DNA from 2 places in the Clostridium sp. LIBA-8553 genome. Region 1 is predicted to be linked to the other one. Evidence: riboswitches for the same ligand, from Rfam matches in the RefSeq annotation. Region 1 holds a riboswitch; the other holds the start of a gene.
The links. Region 1 has a riboswitch for lysine ahead of AC2JAQ_RS07380 (amino acid permease). Riboswitches for the same ligand answer to the same signal wherever they lie in the genome.

Region 1 (8,165 bases):
TACTTTTGAAAGTGGTAATGCTATAACTATACCTACACCAGCTTGCATTATATTACCTATTATATCTTTTGCTGAATAAGCTAAAGCTCCTATAAGAGTATTAGAACTTCCTGTGAATAGGAATGCTATTATTGCTCCAGCGAAGAAATATGCTACTACCATAAAAACTCCTGAAATTAAGAAAGGAATTAAATAACTCTTTCTATGATTAGCTTCTAGAAGATATCCTGCTATATATGCCATTAAAGCCTTTATTATAAAAGTAAATGGTGCCCAAATTATATATCCACCATATAAGTCTACAAGAGCCATACCAATACCGCTTGCAATAGCACCTCTTTTCTTACCTAATAATGCTGCAGATAAAAGAACCATACAATCACCTAGTTGAACATATCCGCCAATAGTAGGTATTCTTATTAAGCTCGCTGCTATAAATATTATTGCAATCATTAACGCTGTAAAAACTGTCTTATGAAACCTCTTATCAGTATTAATATTCATCTTTTTAACCTCCTGAATAAAAAATATAGTTATATATTAAAATATTATTAATACATTATCAAATGTATGGGTACAATTATATTTTATATATTCCCTTTAAAATTTATTTATTTATGATATACTGTTAAATAATACATAAATGGAAAGCATACAGAAGAGGAGTGAAAAATATGAAAAAGAGAAACATAGCAGCATTTTTTGATATTGATGGAACAATATATAGAGAAGGACTAATAACAGAAGTATTTAAAAAAATAATAAAATATGAATTAGTTGATGAAACTAAATGGTATAAAGATGTACGTCCTGCTTTTATAAAATGGGATAAAAGACAAGGTGATTATGATGAATACTTACTTAAAATGGTTGATATATATACTGAAGCTATAAAAGGTATAAGCAATCATCATATAGAATACATAGCTAAAAAAGTAATAGAGCAAAAAGGGGATAGAGTATATACCTTTACTAGAGAAAGAATTAAATGGCATAAAGAACAAGGACATATAGTAATAGCTATTTCTGGTTCACCTTATGAACTTGTAAAAGAGATGTCAGAAAAATATAATATGAATGATTTCAAAGGTACTATATACAAACTTGATGACAATAATACATATAATGGTGACATAATACCTATGTGGGATTCAGAAAGTAAAGAAAAAGCTATTTTAGAATTAAAAGAAAAATATAATATAGATTTAGAAAATAGCTATGCTTATGGAGATACTTCAGGTGACTTTACTATGTTTAAAAGTGTTGGAATACCATATGCAATTAATCCAACAAGAGAACTTTTAACTAAGGTACTTGAATGTGACGAAATCAAAGAAAAAATTAAAGTTATTGTCGAAAGAAAAGATGTTACTTATGACTTAGATATAAATAATTTAAAACTATTATAAATAATAAAAGGAATCACTCTTAGAGCATTCCTTTTTTATTATATCATTCGTAATTATGCCTAAAAATACGGGGTTTATATTTTGTTAAGTTATTAAAAAAGTACGTAATACAACGAATAAAAATATTTAAATTAGAATTATAATTCACATAAATAAAAGGGTGCTTTTCAACTGAATATATAACAATCGAATATATATAAGATAAGTTAAAGGTTTAAAAATAATTAAATATAAAGATCATTAAATAATATTGAAAACTTTATTTAAACTTATATTAAAATAGCACAATAATATATAATAATTTGCTATAATATGTATATAAAAAGCGAAATGTGTAAAAGGGGAGACTTATATGGGTAACATTAAATTTTGTTCTATCCTTATAAAGGATGATTTTAATAATATTTTAATTTCAAAAAGAAAAGGTAAAAAAGCTGATGCACACTTATGGTATCTTTTTGACAGAAAAATAAAAGGTAGAGAAACTCCAGAAAAATGTGCAAATAGGGCTATAAAAGAAGATTTAAAAACTATAGTTTTCGATTTAAAAGAATTATGTGATTTTACTATTAATGAAGAGGAAAGTTTAAGAGTATTTACAGGATCTTTAAAAGAAAAGGTTACTTGTGGTGCAAACATAACTGAATACAAATGGATAAATAAAGATGAATTAAGTAACTATACTTTTGCAGATGGAGAATTAGAAAAGATAAACGCTTTTTTTGAGACTATATAAAACATGCCAATATTGGCATGTTTTTCTTTTATTGTTATAATAAAATTGTGAGGTGATTATTATGACATTATTAAGAAAGAAAATTTTAGGAGAAGATTTTCATGTTACTATAAAACCGATATATAATAGAGAAGATGCATTAGCTTTTACTTTTTCACCTGATCAGAAGAAGGTTGAAATTGGAGAAGAAATTAAAATAACGGTAACACATCCTACAGAAAGATATGATGCTTTCTGTGATGAATTAGTAGAACTTATAGCTAGATATCAAGAAATATAAAAAAACAGTCCATATGGACTGTTTTTTTTATTATTTTTCAGCAGTTTTTCCTATGAATTTATGTACAATTTTTTCACATGGTGGCATAAAGAATTGTATAGCCGGACCTGTGAAAAGAACTGCTATTATTGTACCAACACCAACAACACCAGCTAATAAATAACCAACTACTAAGAAGCTTAAATCTAAGCCGATACGTATCCAACGGTATTGGAAATTAGTTTTATCTCTTATTATAAGAGGAACTAAATCGTTTGGTGCAACTCCTAATTCAGTACTAACTAAGAATGAGAATCCTATAGCTATTATTATACAGCTTAAAGCTACAATCACACATTTTACAGGTAAGTTAAAACTACTAAGTGAAGTATCTAATCCAGCCTTTTGTAATAATCCCATAATAGCATCTATAGTAGGTCCTACTACTAAAACAAGTACAAAAGTTCCAAGTTTAAGTTGTTTTCTATCTACAATAAAGATTCCAATAACTAAAGTAACAAGTATTATCATGTTAGCTGTTCCAGTTGAAACACTTAAAGCTTTTGAAAGTCCTTGAGTAAATACAGTGAAAGGATCGGATCCTGCACCACTTAATAAGAATATTACAACACCTAATTGTATGATTGCCATTCCTAATAAGAAAAATATAAGTTTAGGAATAAATTTTTCTTTTTTCATTTTTAATACACTCCTTGTTTTTGAGTTTTGTGAATCGTATTATTGAATGTGAATTTAATATTTAATGTGCATTTAAAAACTTAAAAGAATACCAAACAAAATGATTATACAAGTTGTTCATCAATATGTCAAATATATTTAATAAACACATAAAATCTTTTACAATTTAATGTGAAAATAGGATAATAAAACTATATTATTGGTATAAATAAGAAAAATTGAAAAGTACGTATTTTTATCTTATAATTATTACGTTAGATATAGAGAGGTGAAAAACATGAAGGATAATAAGACTAAAGAACATATTGCTAGAATAGCAAAAGCTTCAACATATTTTATTTTTAAGAATGGACCTGTAAGTAAGCTTCATAAGGAAAATAAAATTTCTGATGAAGAAATGAAGAGTATGCAAGAGTATATGCAAAACCACTTAGCATATCTTTATGAGGTTTTACTTGAGGAAGGTAATCTAAAAAAATATGAGCTTATAATGAATACTATGAATCAATTCTATGTAAATGATGATACTGAAGTAGTATTAGCTGATGAGGGATTTGATGCTTTATATGATCAGTTATTCCCAAAAAGCAATAATATAATTATTAAATAAAAAATGACTATGAGAATTTCTCATAGTCATTTTTTTTTTAATTACAGCTAGCCTCTGGAAGAAAGTCTTTTTCAACCTCTTCAATTTTAAGATTCGAGTTTTTAGTTCTTTTTAATATCGATTCTACTATTATGGCTATAGCTCCATCACCAGTTACGTTTGTTGCTGTACCAAAGCTATCTTGTGCGGCGTGTAATGCTATCATTAATGATTTTTCCACATTACCAAATCCAAGCATACTTTCAAGTAAACCTAGAGAAGCCATAACGCCACCACCAGGTACTCCAGGTGCTGCTACCATAGTCACTCCTAACATAACTATGAAAGGTAACATAAGTGATAATGTTGGAACTTGTCCTTTCATATACATTACAGCCATAGAAGCAAGTACTAAAGTTATAGTATCACCAGCTAAGTTTATTGTAGCGCATAAAGGTATAACAAAGTCTGAAACATCTTCATCAACACCATTTTCTTTAGTGCAGTTTAAAGTGACTGGAATTGTAGCTGCTGATGATTGAGTACCTAAAGCTGTCATATATGCAGGAACCATATTTTTTAATAATTTAAATGGATTTTGTTTCTTTATAGTTCCAGATAAAATATATTGAACTAATAAATAAGCTCCTTGTATTGAGAAAAGAACGACGTAAACAAGTCCAAAGGATTTTAAAGTAGTAAATATCTCACCATTATAACTTAATTTAGCAAATATTGAAAGAATATATACTGGAACTAATGGTATTAAAAGATTTTTTATTGTTAATGAAACAACATGATTAAACTCTTCAGATACTTTTAATAAGTAACTATTTTTTATTCTTGATATTCCTATACCTAGTAGGAATGCAAAAGCTAAGGCAGACATAACACTAAACATTGGAGGTATGTCAATTGTAAAGTACGGTTCAACATTTACAGAACTAGTGCTTAAAGAAGCACTTACTATAAATTTAGGAAGTAATGAACGTCCTATAAAGAATGTTATTATACCTATTAAAAATGTTGATGCATATGCGATTAAAGTTGTTACTAAAAGTCCTTTCCCTGATTTATTTCCTAAAGATGCAATTCCAGGTACTATAAATCCAACTATTATAAGTGGTATTAAAAAACTAAGTAAGTTTCCAAATAGTCCATTGAAGGTCATTAACGCCCTAACGGGTATATCAAAATTTATATAGGAACAACCTAGCCCAATCAGTATTCCTAAAATAATTGCAAAAAATATTCTTTTTATTAAAGATAAATTTTTCATAATAGCCCCCTTTTGTATTTTTATTGAATACACATGTTTTTAATATGAGTACATATTACTATAATTAATATTTAAAGTCAAGGTTAACTATTAATTTTTACTTATAAAATATATTATTTTTACAAGTGTAATTTTAAAATTGGATTTAATTGTTACGAAAAAATAATTGACAATTTATGAATTTAACATCATAATTATTAATAGAAAGTGAATAACTGAGATAGAGGCGCGATGATTAATAGTATCTTTGCAGAGGTAAGCACTGTGAAGCAAAGTGAAAGGATGAATCGCCGAAACCATTAGAAGAGGCTTTAATTCTATTAGGTTGGGGTTACATATAATATATGTAACACTGTCACAATTAATTTTGTGGTGTGCTATCATGAAAGAAGAGTATTGTATAAGACTTTACAAACCCTTAAGCATGAAACCACGCTTAAGGGTTTCTTTTGTTAGCGAAACTTAGTTATCACTTATGGCTTAATTATTAAAACCATAAGGAGGACTAAAAATGAGTCAGGAACAAAATACTAATCTAAAAAGAGGGTTGAAATCAAGACACCTTAGTATGATTGCTATGGGAGGAGCCATAGGTACAGGTATTTTCTTAGCAATGGGAGATACTTTACATCAAGCAGGCGTTGGAGGAGCCTTTGTGGCTTATGGAGTAATAGGAATAATGGTTTATTTCTTATGTACAAGCTTAGGTGAAATGGCAACATATATGCCAGAGACAGGTTCTTTTGGAACTTATGCAACAAAATTTGTAGATCCAGCCTTCGGATTTGCCTTAGGTTGGAACTATTGGTATAACTGGGCTATAACAATAGCAGCAGAAATGGTTGCAGGTTCTTTATTAATGAAATTCTGGTTTCCAAACGTTCCAGCTATAGTATGGAGTGCTTTATTCTTAGTAATTATATTAGGTCTTAATTTATTGTCTGCTAAAGCTTATGGAGAATCAGAATTCTGGTTTGCAACAGTAAAAGTAGCTACTGTTATTATTTTCTTAATAGTAGGTGTGCTTATGATATTTGGAATAATTGGTGGAGAAAAAGTAGGTTTTAAAAACTTTTATGCTAATGGAGGTCCATTTATTGGAGGAGCAAAATCTATATTTATGATTTTCTTAATAGCTGGTTTCTCATTCCAAGGAACTGAGTTGGTAGGGGTTGCTGCTGGAGAAAGTGAAAACCCTGAAAAGAATGTACCTAAAGCTGTTAACACAATCTTTTGGAGAATATTATTATTTTACTTAGGAACAATCTTAGTAATCGGAGCTTTAGTACCTAATGCTCAAGCAGGAGTAGAAACAAGTGCTTTCACAGTAGTATTTGAAAAAATTGGACTAGCTGGTGCAGCATCAGTTATGAATGCGATAATACTTACATCAGTTTTATCAGCTGGTAACTCTGGAATGTATGCATCAAGTAGAATGCTTTATGCTATGGCTAAGAATGGAATGGCACCAAAAATATTTGGAAAAACAAATTCTAGAGGGGTGCCGGTTAATGCAATCATAGTAACAACAATAATTGCTAGTTTATGTTTTTTAACAGGCATTTATGCTGAGAATACTGTATATGTATGGCTTGTAGCAGCATCTGGTTTATCAGGATTTATAGCATGGCTTGGTATTGCAATATGTCACTATAGATTTAGAAGAGCTTATGTGGCACAAGGGAAAGATATGAGTAAATTAGTTTATAAAGCTAAATTATTCCCACTTGGACCTATAATTGCTTTAATATTATGTGGCATAATTGTTTTGGGGCAAGGATATGCTTATTTAGATGTTAGAAATGGAATAGACTGGGGTGGATTAATTTCATCATACATAGGAATTCCTTTATTCTTAGCTTTATTATTTTATTACAAATTTAAATATCATACTAAATTAATAAAATTAGAAGATGTTGATTTAAGTAGAGATAATTTTTAATAATATACACTTTCAAAAAAGGAGTCTATTCAAATAGGCTCTTTTTTATTAGCTTTTATTTAATATGTAGAGTAGAGAAGTAGAACATTTTAAATAATAAAGAGATAAAACTTTAATTAGTTAAAATTCTATCTCTTTTGTTTATTATTTTTATATTAATAAATTTGCTTAATTACATAGTTCTGATCAGTTAGAGCCTTTTTAATTTCCTCAATGTGAGAATGTCCATTAGTTTCTAATGTTATTTCTATAACCATATTTTTTAGAGCATCTATTGCTTTAAAATGATCATGTTCAAGTTTTACTATATTAGCATTTACATCAGCAAGAATTTTTGCGATTTTTAAAATTTGTCCTGGTTTATGAGGAACTTCTAAACTGAATCCAAAAAGTCTACCTTTAGCTACTAAGGCACTATTTATTAATGAAGTTATGGTAACCATGTCTATATTACCACCACTTATTATTGATACTACATTCTTATCTTTAAATTTCAACTTAGAAGAGGCTGCTAATGAAACAGCACCAGAAGCTTCTGCTAAAAGTTTGTGCTTTTCACTTAAGGTAAAGAAAGCTTCAACTATTTCATGATCTGAAACGGTTATTATATCATCTACATATTCTTTTATAAAATTAAAAGTCAAATCACCGGGTCTCTTTACAGCAATACCATCTGCAATTGTATCTACAGATTCTAAATTGACTATTTTGCCTGATTTAAAACTTTGTTCCATGGCATTAGCACCTTTAGCTTGAACTCCTATTATTTTCACATTAGGGTTTAATTCTTTAGCTGCTAAAGTAACTCCACTTATAAGACCACCACCGCCTATTGGGCAAAGAATAACATCTACATCTTTTAAATCTTCAAAGATTTCTAAAGCAACAGTACCTTGACCGCATATTATATCGATATCATTAAATGGATGGATAAATAAAGCACCTTGTTCTTGTTCTATTCTTTTAGCTTCATTAAAAGCATCGTCGTATACATATCCTGATAAGACAACATTTCCTCCTAAATCCTTTGTAGATTGAATTTTTAATAGAGGAGTGGTTTTAGGCATTACTATAGTTGATTTTACATTAGCTTGAGAGGCGGCAAAAGCTACACCTTGAGCATGATTCCCAGCGGAAGAGCATACAACACCTCTTGCTTTTTCTTCCTCTGATAAGGTTCTTATCTTATTTAATGCACCTCTAATTTTATAAGCTCCTGTTAATTGTAAGTTTTCACATTTCATATACACTT
Region 2 (8,165 bases), 1.7 Mb from region 1:
CACACCAGCAATCATTGATGAAACAGCTCACTTAAAAATGGCTGTAAACTCAATATTATTATCAAAAACTTTCGATAACGGAGTTATCTGTGCATCAGAGCAAACTGTGTTAGTTGTTGATAAAGTTTATGATGAAGTAAGAAAAGAGTTTGCTGATAGAGGAGCTTACTTCTTAAAAGATAAAGAAATAGATAAAGTAAGAAAAACAATTTTAATAAATGGTAACTTAAATGCTAACATAGTTGGTCAATCAGCATGGAAAATAGCTGACATGGCTGGTGTTAAAGTTCCAAAAGATACTAAAGTTTTAATAGGTGAAGTTGAATCAGTTGAATTAGAAGAGCCATTCTCACACGAGAAATTATCACCAGTATTAGGAATGTACAGAGTTGCTAACTTCGAAGAAGCTTTAGTTAAAGCTGAAAGATTAGTTGAACTTGGTGGATTTGGTCATACTTCAGTTTTATATACTGATACAATGAAATCACAAGATAGAATCGAAAAATTCGGTGCAACTATGAAAACTGGTAGAACAATAATCAACATGCCATCAACTCAAGGAGCTATCGGAGACATATACAACTTTAAGCTAGCACCATCATTAACATTAGGTTGCGGATCATGGGGTGGAAACTCAGTTTCAGAAAACGTTGGTCCTAAGCACTTATTAAACATTAAGAGTGTAGCTGAAAGGAGAGAAAATATGCTTTGGTTCAGAGTTCCAGAAAAAGTTTACTTCAAATATGGTGCTTTAGGAGTTGCTCTTAGAGAATTAAAAGATTTAAACAAGAAAAAAGTATTTATAGTAACAGACAACGTACTAGCTAGCCTAGGATATGTTGATAAAATAACAAATGTTTTAGAAGAAATAGGTGTAGATTTCAGAGTATTCTCAGAAGTTACTCCAGACCCAACTTTAGCATGTGCTAAAAAAGGTGCTGAAGCAATGAGAAGCTACCAACCAGATACAATCATAGCTCTTGGTGGAGGTTCACCAATGGACGCTGCTAAGATCATGTGGGTAATGTATGAGCATCCAGAAGTTGCTTTCGAAGATTTAGCAATGAGATTCATGGATATCAGAAAGAGAGTATACCCATTCCCAACTATGGGTCAAAAAGCTATGATGATCTCAGTTCCAACATCAGCTGGTACTGGTTCAGAAGTAACACCATTCGCAGTTATAACTGACGAAGAATCAGGAGTAAAATATCCATTAGCAGACTACGAATTAACTCCAGATATGGCTATCATAGACGCTGAACTTATGATGAACATGCCAAAAGGATTAACAGCTGCATCAGGTATTGACGCATTAACTCATGCTTTAGAAGCTTACGTTTCAGTTTTAGCATCAGAATACACTAACGGATTAGCTCTAGAAGCTATAAGATTAATATTCAAATACTTACCTCAAGCATACAATGAGGGAACTACAAACATAAAAGCAAGAGAAAAAATGGCTCATGCTTCAACAATGGCTGGTATGGCATTCGCTAACGCATTCTTAGGAGTATGTCACTCAATGGCACACAAATTAGGATCAGAGCACCATATAGCTCATGGAGTTGCTAACGGAATCTTAATAGACCAAGTAATAAGATTCAATGCTGTTGACAACCCAAGAAAACAAGCTGCATTCCCACAATACAAATATCCAAATGCTAAATGGAGATATGCAGTAGTTGCTGACTACTTAGGATTAGGTGGAAAGAACGAAGAAGAAAAAGTTAATAACTTAATCAAAGCTATAGATGAACTTAAGAAGAAAGTTGGAATACCTGCAACAATAGCTGATTGCGGAGTTTCAAAAGAAGCATTCTACGCTACATTAGAAAAAATGAGTGAAGATGCATTCGACGATCAATGTACAGGTGCTAACCCAAGATACCCATTAATCAGTGAAATCAAGCAAATGTACATCAACGCTTTCGAAGGTAAAAAAGATAGAGTTTAATAGCTTTGAAGTAAGATAATAATAAATACTCACTAGTTAATCTAGTGAGTATTTTTTTGATTTAAGTAAAAAATAATAAGATGTATTATTTATTATAAGATTTTAAACCTTATATATGATAAAATTTAATAAATAGGAATTGGAGGGATTAAAATGAAAAACTTAGTTTTTATTAAAAACAGAGAGAATTTATTAAAAAAACTAGATGATAATTCATTATTAGTTTTATTTGCAGGCGAAGCAAAAAGAAAAACAGCAGATGAATATTTTCCATTTACTCCAAACAGAAATTTTTACTACTTAACAGGAGTAGATGAAGAAAAGCATATATTAATGATTAAAAAAGTAGACGGAATAGTTGACGAAGTTCTTTATATATTAAAGCCAAATTTAGAGCAAGAAAGATGGACTGGAAAGACTATAAGAGATTATGAAGCTAAAGAAGTTTCAGGTATAGAAAATATAAAATTCTTAGATGATTTTCAAAGTGATTTAAATATGATTTTTACTAATGGAATTGCAGAAGCTCTTTATTTAGATTTAGAAAGAGTATCATTTGATGAAGAAATGAGTAAAAGTCAAAGATTTGCAAAAGATATTAAGGAAAAATATCCTCAAGTAACTATAAAGGATGCTTATGGATATATAGCTGCTTTAAGACAAATTAAATGTAAAGAGGAAGTAGAAGAAATAAAAAAGGCTGCAGATATAACAGCAAAAGGTGTAGAGCTTTTAATGAAAGAATGTAAGCCTGGAATGAAAGAATATGAACTAGAAGCATATTTCGATTTCTATTTAAAACAACATGGAGTTAAGGATTATGCTTTTAAAACAATAGCAGCGGCTGGTGTTAATGCGGCTACTTTACACTATGTAGATAATAATAGTGAGATAAAAGATGGAGATTTAATTCTTTTTGATTTAGGAGCTCAAGTAAATTATTATAATGGAGATATTTCTAGAACATTCCCTGCTAATGGTAAGTTTACAGATAGACAAAGAGAAGTTTATGAAGAAGTTTTAAAAGTAAATGAAGAGATAATAAATTCTGTTAGATCTGGAATAGGATTTTTTGAATTAAATGAAAAAGCGAATAATCTTTTAGCAGAAGCTTGTATTAGATTAGGTCTTATAGAAGATAAAAAAGATTTTAGAAAGTATTATTTTCATTCTATAGGGCATAGTTTAGGACTTGACACTCATGATGTTGGTAAGAGAAACATAATACTTGAAGAAGGTATGGTTTATACTGTAGAGCCAGGTCTATACATAGAAGAAGAGGGTATAGGCATAAGAATAGAAGATGATGTTTTAGTAACTAAAGATGGTTGTGAAGTTCTAACAAAGGATTGCATTAAATCTGTAGAAGATATAGAAAACTTTATGAGAAATAGATAATTTAGAATTAATATTACTTTAAGAATAATAAGCTTTAAATTTGAAAAAATTAAGAGTAGAATTAAATAAAATTTTTATAGAGAAAACTATGGTTTAGGAGATGATTTCATGATAAATGAATTAAAAAAAGTTATGTTAGCTGGAGTTGGAACTGCTGCTACTGCTTATGAAAAGGCAGATTCTTTTATATCAGATATGGTTTCAAAAGGTAAAATTACTGTTGAAGATGGAAAAGTTTTATCAGAAGAGTTAAAAAGGAATATACAAGAAAAAACTACAGAAGCAACTAATGAAATAACAAGCAAATTAGAAAAAATGAAGCCTTTCACAAAGGAAGATTTTAAGACTATGTTTGATGAAGCTAATAAAGATACTTTAGAAGAAATAAATAAATTAAGAGAAAGAGTAGCCGTATTAGAAGCTAAAGTAAAAGAAAAAGAAAGTTAGGGTATAAAAAATAAATAAAACTCTATAAAGTATTTAGGAAATTATGAGTAAATTGTTATAGCCATAGAGAAAATGGCTTAAATGAAAATATTGAATTCTTTTAATATACTTTATGGAGTTTTTAATCTTGTTAATAAATAGAGTAATTTTAATTCTTTAGACATAGGGGGTGAGTTTATGAGTAAAAGACAGGGTGTACAAAGGTTACGAGAAATTGTGAGAGTTTTTACTTACTATGGTTTTGACTTTTTAGTTTCTAGCAAATTGCCTAAAAGTAAAAAGATTGAGCCTAGACCACAAGCATTTAGAGAGGCACTTGAGGAGTTGGGAGCAACTTTTGTTAAGATTGGACAAATATTAAGTACAAGACCAGATTTACTTCCTAAAGCTTATATTAAGGAGTTAGAAAAGCTTCAAGACAGTAATGAAATAACGGATTTTAATAAGGTTAAAGAAATATTTTACGAGTCCTTTGGGACTGATATAAATACATATTTTTTAGAATTTAGTGAAACTCCATTAGCTTCAGCTTCAATTGCTCAGGTTCATAAAGCCAAGTTAAGAGATGGGAAAGATGTAGTTGTTAAGGTTCAACATTATAAAATTGATGAGAAGATGAAGCTAGATTTAAGCATACTAAGAAGATTAAGCAGATTTACATCCTCTCATGTATCAAATACATTAATTAATCCTTTTGAGGCTTTCAAGGAAATTGAAGATGCTACATTAAATGAGCTTGATTTTGTGAAAGAGGCTAAGAATACAGAAAGATTTCACGATTTAAATAAGGATGTGGCTTGTGTTGGAGTTCCAAGAGTTATAGATAGACTTACTTCCAAGAAAATTTTGACTATGGAATACATAGATGGATGCAAAATAACTGATTTTGATGTTTTAGAAAGTGAAGGATATCAATGTGAAGATATTGCTAATAAGCTTGCAAATTCTTTTTTTAAACAAGTTCTTGAAGACGGATTCTTCCATGGAGATCCTCATCCGGGAAATTTATTTATTAAAGATGGAAAAATATATTTTATAGATTTTGGATTGGTTGGAGAATTAGATTCTAATATAAAAAGATGGCTTAACAAGGCTATGACGGCTATGGCTTTAGAGGATATTGATACTTTGGTTGATTTTGTAAATGCTATAGGAATAAAAAAAGGGCCAGTTAAAAATTCAGTTTTATATGAAGATTTAAATAATATAGTTTTAAAATATATAAATGCATCCTTAAAAAGTATAAAAATATCCGACTTGTTTAAAGAAATATTCGAGATATCAGGAAGAAATAATATTCAGTTTCCTAGAGAAATGACTACTCTTGTGAGGTCAATTGTTATATTAGAAGGTGTTGTTAGTAAGATTGATCCTGATTTAGAAATTATGGAGTGTATTTTTCCTTATATAAAGGAAAGAAATAAAGAAGAAATTTTAAAAAGTTTAAATAAAGATAAAATCATAATGGGAACTTATAAATTTGCATCAAAAAGTTTGGAAGTTCCAACTAAGTTCTCAGAGCTTGTAGATAGTTTAACTAAAGGAAGAGCTAAATTACAAATTGAAATGAAAGGCTTAGATAGGCCTCTTGCAGATTTAAATAGAATGGTGAATAGAATAGCATTTGCTTTAATTGTAGGATGCATGGTAATAGGCTCATCGTTAATAGTTAATGCTAAAACAGGACCAACTTTTCAGGGTGTTCCTATTTTAGGATTAATAGGCTTTGTAGTAGCAGGAATATTAGGTTTGTGGTTATTGATTTCTATAATAAAATCAGGATTTTTTTAATAAATAGTTAATAAACTTCTTAAATACTTGAAAAAAATATATTTATACTGTATAAATGTATACAATATAATAATTAGAAAAGTGAATAGTTTTAAAAGAGGTAGAGGCGCGAGAAATCAAGAGTACTAATATGGAGTTAAGCAACGTAGAAGTATTAGAAAAGGGATTATCGCCGAAGTTTTTAGCTAAAGCTTTGATGCTAAATGCTGGGGTTGTATAAAATATATACAACACTGTCACAGAAAAATTGTGAAGTGCTATCATCTTAGGGAATTGTATTTAGTAATGATTAATTTGTTTGAAAAATAAATTTTGTAATTATTAAGGCCTTAGGTTGATTAAGCCTAAGGTCTTTTTTTATATTTAGAGATAAGTAATTCTTAAAAAGAATGCCTCTTTAAATTAATTCACTAAGTATTTAAGGGGGATTTAAAAATGAGAAATAGAACAAGATTTCAAGTGTTTTTAGCAGTTTTTGTTATGACAATGCTATGTTCAACTTTAGTTTTCGCTACAGAAGACGTTGCAGCTGTAAATTCAGCAAAATTTGGATTATGGACAGTATTACCACCATTAGTTTCAATTGTTCTAGCTTTTATAACTAAGAATGTTATAGTTTCTTTATTTATAGGAACGATGACGGGATGTATAATGCTTCAATTGAATGGATTTAATATACTTACAGCTCTGACACAAGGATTTATAGATTTTACTTATAGAGCTTTAAATTCTTTAGCAGATCCTTGGAATGCAGGAATCATTCTTCAGGTTTTAGTTATTGGAGGGGTAATTCATTTAGTAGCTAAAATGGGTGGTGCAAAGGCTATAGCTGAGGCTTTAGCAAGAAAAGCTAAAACAGTTAAGAGTGCACAACTTACAACTTGGCTTTTAGGACTAGCAGTTTTCTTTGATGATTATGCTAACTCATTAATAGTAGGCCCAATAATGAGACCAGTTACAGATAAATTAGGAGTTTCAAGAGAAAAGTTAGCTTTTATTATAGATGCCACAGCAGCTCCAATTGCAGGTTTAGCTATAATATCAACTTGGATAGGATTAGAGGTAGGATTAATCGGTGATGCTTTAAAGAGTGTAGGAATAGAAGCCGATGGTTTTGGAGTATTTTTAGAAACAATACCATATAGATTTTATAACATATTAATTTTAGCTTTTGTTGTTATATCAGCTATTACTTTAAGAGAGTTTGGACCGATGCTTAAAGCTGAAAGAAGAGCTAGAAGAGGAGAAGTTTTATCAACAACAGAAACTTCATCAGATAGTGAAGATTTAGAACCTATAAAAGGAATCAAGTTAAGCATTTGGAATGCTATAATACCGATTGGTGTTTTAATAGGTTCATCTTTAGTAGGATTTTATTATAGTGGATGGGTCACTATAATGGGTGGAGAAGATTTAGCAATAATAGAACTTATGAATAACGCACCTTTAAGTTTTGCTGGAATACAAGCAGCATTCTCAAATGCTGATGCTTCGGTAGTCTTATTTCAATCAGCATTGTTAGCAACTATAGTTGCACTTGCATTAGGTGTGTGCAGAAAGATATTTACTATTTCAGAAGGTATAGGAATATGGGTTGAAGGAATGAAGGGACTTCTAATAACAGGAGTAATTCTTATATTAGCTTGGTCATTAAGCTCTGTAATTAAGGAGTTAGGAACAGCATCTTATTTAGTTGGAGTTTTATCAGATACGATACCAGCATTCTTATTACCTGCTATAATATTTATTTTAGGTTCAGTAATAGCCTTTGCAACAGGTACAGCCTATGGAACCATGGGAATACTAATGCCATTAGCAATTCCACTAGCTTTTGCTATAAATCCAGAATGGCAGTTTGTAATAGTTAGTACATCAGCTGTATTAACAGGAGCAATTTTTGGAGATCATTGTTCACCTATATCTGATACAACAATCCTTTCTTCAACAGGAGCGGGTTGTGATCATATAGAACACGTTAGAACACAAATATGGTATTCAATCTTTGTTGGAATAATAACTGTAGTATTTGGATATATACCGGCTGGTCTAGGATTAAGCTTCTGGATAGTCTTACCTATAGCTTTAATAGCTTTATTCATATTAACAATGATATTTGGTAAGAAGGTAGAACAAACTACTAGTAATAATTAAATATAAAAAAGAGAAGGCTATAACCTTCTCTTTTTTATATTGCAGCATATTTTTAATTGGTATCCTCTTCTGTTGTCTTTGAATAAGGATATACAAGTCTATTAACTAATATACCAATTATAACTCCAATAAATGTATCTAGAATTCTATTAAAAGCATAATTATATGAGCCAACTCCCTTTAAGCTGGTCATTATAGCAAATACAACGATACAAGCACTATTTACTGCACCTTTACAATTAAATAAGATACATAGATAGATAGCTATAGTGGTACCTATTGCTGTTAAAAGTGCATAAATAATAAAATGTTGTAAGTCTAATAGATTAAATATTGCTGTGAGAGTTAGTCCCACAACAGCACCTATAGAAGTTCCAAGCATTCTGTTTTTTCCCATTTTATAAGAGTTCTCAACAGTATC

Region 2: linked by a shared signal. The riboswitch ahead of AC2JAQ_RS15235 (Na+/H+ antiporter NhaC family protein) and the one ahead of AC2JAQ_RS07380 (amino acid permease) in region 1 are both predicted to bind lysine.

What each region holds. Positions count from the first base shown of each region.
Region 1 is NZ_CM173489.1:1,662,614-1,670,778, reverse strand. Features, by position in the region: gene AC2JAQ_RS07415 (ECF transporter S component) at 1-504, opposite strand, end outside; gene AC2JAQ_RS07410 (HAD-IB family hydrolase) at 675-1,409, shown strand; gene AC2JAQ_RS07405 (NUDIX domain-containing protein) at 1,762-2,145, shown strand; gene AC2JAQ_RS07400 (hypothetical protein) at 2,207-2,425, shown strand; gene AC2JAQ_RS07395 (YczE/YyaS/YitT family protein) at 2,456-3,103, opposite strand; gene AC2JAQ_RS07390 (hypothetical protein) at 3,381-3,713, shown strand; gene AC2JAQ_RS07385 (dicarboxylate/amino acid:cation symporter) at 3,751-4,971, opposite strand; lysine riboswitch at 5,185-5,359, shown strand; gene AC2JAQ_RS07380 (amino acid permease) at 5,483-6,913, shown strand; gene ilvA (threonine ammonia-lyase) at 7,069-8,165, opposite strand, start outside.
Region 2 is NZ_CM173489.1:3,344,069-3,352,233, reverse strand. Features, by position in the region: gene adhE (bifunctional acetaldehyde-CoA/alcohol dehydrogenase) at 1-1,957, shown strand, start outside; gene AC2JAQ_RS15250 (aminopeptidase P family protein) at 2,111-3,355, shown strand; gene AC2JAQ_RS15245 (phasin family protein) at 3,464-3,802, shown strand; gene AC2JAQ_RS15240 (ABC1 kinase family protein) at 3,980-5,593, shown strand; lysine riboswitch at 5,687-5,861, shown strand; gene AC2JAQ_RS15235 (Na+/H+ antiporter NhaC family protein) at 6,029-7,744, shown strand; gene AC2JAQ_RS15230 (FUSC family protein) at 7,797-8,165, opposite strand, start outside.